DNA from 2 places in the Paraburkholderia sp. IMGN_8 genome. Region 2 is predicted to be linked to the other one. Evidence: riboswitches for the same ligand, from Rfam matches in the RefSeq annotation. Region 2 holds a riboswitch; the other holds the start of a gene.
The links. A riboswitch is a leader RNA that binds a small molecule or an ion and turns the genes downstream of it on or off. The one in region 2 is predicted to bind glycine.

Region 1: another riboswitch for glycine. It lies ahead of WN982_RS29740 (D-amino acid dehydrogenase); the one in region 2 lies ahead of gcvT (glycine cleavage system aminomethyltransferase GcvT).

The regions. Positions count from the first base shown of each region.
Region 1 is NZ_CP150901.1:1,903,462-1,905,659, forward strand. It holds gene WN982_RS29740 (D-amino acid dehydrogenase) at 1-997, opposite strand, end outside; glycine riboswitch at 1,172-1,266, opposite strand; gene WN982_RS29745 (LysE family translocator) at 1,559-2,191, shown strand.
Region 2 is NZ_CP150900.1:64,905-67,102, reverse strand. It holds gene WN982_RS00265 (hypothetical protein) at 502-858, shown strand; glycine riboswitch at 1,001-1,102, shown strand; glycine riboswitch at 1,125-1,282, shown strand; gene gcvT (glycine cleavage system aminomethyltransferase GcvT) at 1,363-2,198, shown strand, end outside.

The DNA of each region.
Region 1 (2,198 bases), on a different replicon from region 2:
TCCGATCCGCCCGAATATCCCGATTGAACCCGTTAATCTCCGCCGTCCCGGCAACTCGAAACCTCTCCGCCCCAAGCCGGCTGGTAACGATCTTCGCGCTATCGTCGAGCAAACTAACCCACGGCGCCCGCTGCTGACTCACTGCATCATCGAGACAAACAGTGATCGAATACCCCTTCACCGGGTACACATTAACGTGATCCCCCAGCATCGCGGCAAAATCCCGGCTCTTCACGCCGGCACACACCACAATCCGCTCAAAAGCAAACCGCTGCTGCTCACCAGCAAGATTGACCAGGAGCGTAAACCGCCCATCGGCCGGCTGCTCGATCGCGGTAATCTCCGCATCGTAATGAAATTCAACCCCATGCCGTACGCAAGCCTGAGCAAGCCCACGAGTGAACTTGTGAATATCGCCGGTGGAATCAGACGGCGTAAAAAACCCGCCGTAAAATTCGCCCTGCAGCGTCGGCTCAATCGCATGCAACTCGCTCGCCGTCACAGGGTTGCGGTCAAGCCCGCCCTCGCGCAGCAGTTCGTTCACCTTGCCGGCGGCATCGAACTCCTTGCGGGTCTTGTAGATGTGCAAAATGCCACGCCGCTCCAGATCGAAGTCGATCCCTTCGCTCTCGGCAATGGCAAACAGATGCTCCCGCGCCGCGATCGCAAGCCGCACGGTTTCGACGGTGTTGGCGCGGTAGTGCGGAATCTGCCGCAGGAATTCGCCCATCCACGAATACTTGTGCCAGGTGGGCATCGGATTGAGCAGCAACGGGGCGTCGCGGGTGAGCATCCAGCGCAAGCCCTTGAGCACAGTGGCCGCGCTGTTCCAGACTTCGGCATTGCTGGCGGACAACTGCCCGCCGTTGGCGAACGACGTTTCCATCGCCGCATAGCGATGGCGTTCGAACACAGTGACGTGATGGCCGCGCTGCGCCAGAGCGTGAGCAGTCGTGACGCCGGTAATCCCGGCGCCGATGATGGCGATTCGTGACATGACATGGTCCAGAGTAAATTGAGCATCACCGGTGTCGATTTCCTGTCGAAACCGGCGTTGATGCCCCATCTGTCCATGTACCTGAGAGTTTCATCCCGTCAGCACGCATGCAGGTTGCAAGCGGTGTGCAGGATTCCCCTTCGGTGGGCGCGCACGGCGCCGCTCTCCAGATGTTCCAGCTGCGCGGTCCTTTTTGCCTGAGAGTTTCCGGGGCGGTTGCTCCGTCGGCGTCGTCACAAACGTCTGACGATCTCTCCCGCGCTGCATTGCAGAACGACACGACAATACCGCCCAAAAATTATCGCCGCAAGTGTTTCCTGCGATGCACCGCGCAATCGGTGTTCTGAAGATTCGTGCTTAAGGCCGTTCTTTGGCGGCCAGCGCTCGTCGCTCGTCGCTCGTCTATCGCGACACGACGCAAACGGAGACCCACGCGTTCGGCGATATGAATGGCATTCAACTGCCGATGCGGATTATTCAAGCCCGGGTCCAAGCGTGGGTCCGTGGCATAAGTTATATTTGGCCGCATTGCCTTCGTACATTTTCCCTGAGGAGTTTGCCGTGCCCGCTGCCACAACGCTGCTTGCCTTCGCCCTGGTTTCGCTCGGCATGGTGCTCACGCCTGGGCCGAACATGATCTATCTGATCTCGCGTTCGCTCTGCCAGGGGCGGCGTGCGGGGCTTGTATCGCTTGGTGGTGTCGCGCTCGGCTTCGTGTTCTACATGTTCTGCGCCGCCTTCGGCATTACCGCGCTGCTGCTGACGGTGCCTTATGCGTATGACGCGTTGCGTTTCTGCGGTGCGCTCTACCTGCTGTATCTGGCGTGGCAGGCGGTCAAACCCGGCGGACGCTCGCCGTTCCAGGTGCGCGATCTGCCGCACGACAGCCGCCGCAAACTGTTCACGATGGGACTCGTGACGAACCTCGCGAATCCGAAGATCGCGGTGATGTATCTGTCGCTGCTGCCGCAATTCATTTCGCCGGGGCACGGCAGCGTGCTGGCGCAGTCGATCGCGCTCGGCTGCGTGCAGATCGTGGTGAGCGTCACCGTCAATGCGTTGATTGCCAGCATGGCCGGTTCGATTGCCGGGTTTCTCGCCGGACGGCCGGTCTGGCTGCTGGTGCAACGCTGGTTGATGGGCACCGTGCTCGCCGGATTGGCGGTACGGATCGCGCTCGATTCGCGCCGTTGAATGCCTA
Region 2 (2,198 bases):
TGCGGCATGGGGGACACGAGGGCGAGGCATTTGGGACGGGAGGACGAGCTACCGGGCCGAACCAGGCGCAAGGGCCAAAACCTCCAGGCGGTTTTTATGAAGTACCGCTGCGGCGCGCGCAGCGCCGCCGGAAGAATGACTGCCTTGTCACCAACGCCGAGTGTGCGGGAGCACCGATTCCAGATGCTCCACTACCTCCTCCAAGCCAGGGGACCCGCTTAAGAATTAGCGGTGTGAAGCCGCTTTCTTTGCTTACTTTCTTTGCGGCGGCAAAGAAAGTAAGTGCCTGCCCCGCACAGGGGCGACGCTAATAAACCAATAACAAATCAAGGAAAGGCCAACCCCGCAGGCACACAGACACAAAGCGCCGCGCAGGCAAAAAACCGCAAAACTAACAACCCGAAAGGAATATCCAGTTACAAAAAAACCAACCGAGACGTCAGCCCCCGGCAAGGCAAAACCGTTCCTATTCCAAGCAACAAAACAAAACCCGGAGAGTCCATGCATCGTTCTATCTGCGCGCTAACCGCATGCGCATTGCTCACCTCGCTGGCCGCCTGCGTGGTGGCCCCCCAACCCGCGCCGGCGCCCGCACCGCGCCCATCCCCACAGCAAATTGCGGATCAGCGCCTCCATCAGGTCGACGGCCGCATCGATAATCTCAGCCGCCGCATCGACGCCCGCGTAAACGAGGGCTACTACCCGCCCCCGCAAGGCGCCGCGCTGCACCATCGGCTCGACGTGATCCGTCAGGAAGCCCACGACATGGCCGCGCAACACGGTGGCGGCATCTCCGGCGACGAACAGCGCGTGCTGAACCAGGAACTGGACAACGCAGCCCACGCCATCGGCGAATAATCGCGCCAACTCAGGCACTAAAACAGCAACCGCGCGGGCATCACGTCCCGCGCTTTTTTTGACGCACGCCATCCTGCAGCGCCAATCACCAAGCTCCTTGCGGGCCTTTATTTGACAAGCCCCCGGCCCTCGCGTACATTCGCCGCACGCGTCGGGAGAGCGCGCTGGCCGCACTATTCAGCAGGCCGCGCCGCCGAAGGGGCACACCCGCAAACTCTCAGGCAAAAGGACCGACCGCGTCGAAAAACCCGCCTCACGGCTCAGGTTTTTCGCACTCTGGAGAGCGGCAGTAGCCGTCTGCGTCGTGAACATGATTCAGACTTAGGCAGGCTGCCCACCGAAGGGGCGCGCGCTTCACCGTAGCGATTCGAATCACATCGCCCGGTAGCGCAATCTCTCAGGTATCGAGGACAGAGGGGTCATGCAACGCATCGCTCGCAGGCATCAGGCCGCGAGGCGTAGCGCCGCATGGCCTTTTTTGTTTCGCGAGACGCCCGAGGCCCCATGACCGAACTCAAACACACCCCGCTCAACGCCACCCATCGCGCGCTCAACGCCCGCATGGTCGATTTCGGCGGCTGGGATATGCCCGTCAACTACGGCTCGCAGATCGACGAACACCGCGCCGTGCGCACCGACGCCGGCATGTTCGACGTGTCGCACATGTGCGTCGTCGATTTCACCGGCGAGCGCGTACGCGCCTTCTTCGAATACGCACTGGCGAACAACGTCGCCAAGCTGCAAACGCCGGGCCGCGCGCTCTACTCCTGTCTGTTGAACCAGAACGGCGGCGTGATCGACGATCTGATCGTCTATTACTTCGGCGAAGATCACTTCCGCGTGGTCGTCAACGCCGGCACCGCCGACAAAGACATCGCGTGGTTCGGCCAGCTCAACGCAGAAGGCAGCTTCGGCCTGACCATCACGCCGCGCCGCGATTACGCGATCGTCGCCGTGCAAGGTCCGAATGCGCGCGAAAAAGTCTGGCAAACCGTGCCGGTCGCGCGCGCCGCCACCGAATCGCTCAAACCCTTCAACGCCGCGCGCGTCGCCGATACGCCGTTCGGCGAATTGACCGTCGCCCGCACCGGCTACACCGGCGAAGACGGCTTCGAAATCATCGTCCCGGCGGCTCACGTCGAAGCGCTGTGGGGCGCGCTGCAAGCGCAAGGCGTGCGCCCCGCGGGTCTCGGCGCGCGCGACACGCTGCGCCTCGAAGCCGGCATGAATCTGTACGGCCAGGATATGGACGACAACGTCTCGCCGCTCGACGCCGGCCTCGCATGGACCGTCGATCTGACCTCGCCGCGCGACTTCGTCGGCAAATCGAAACTCGAAGC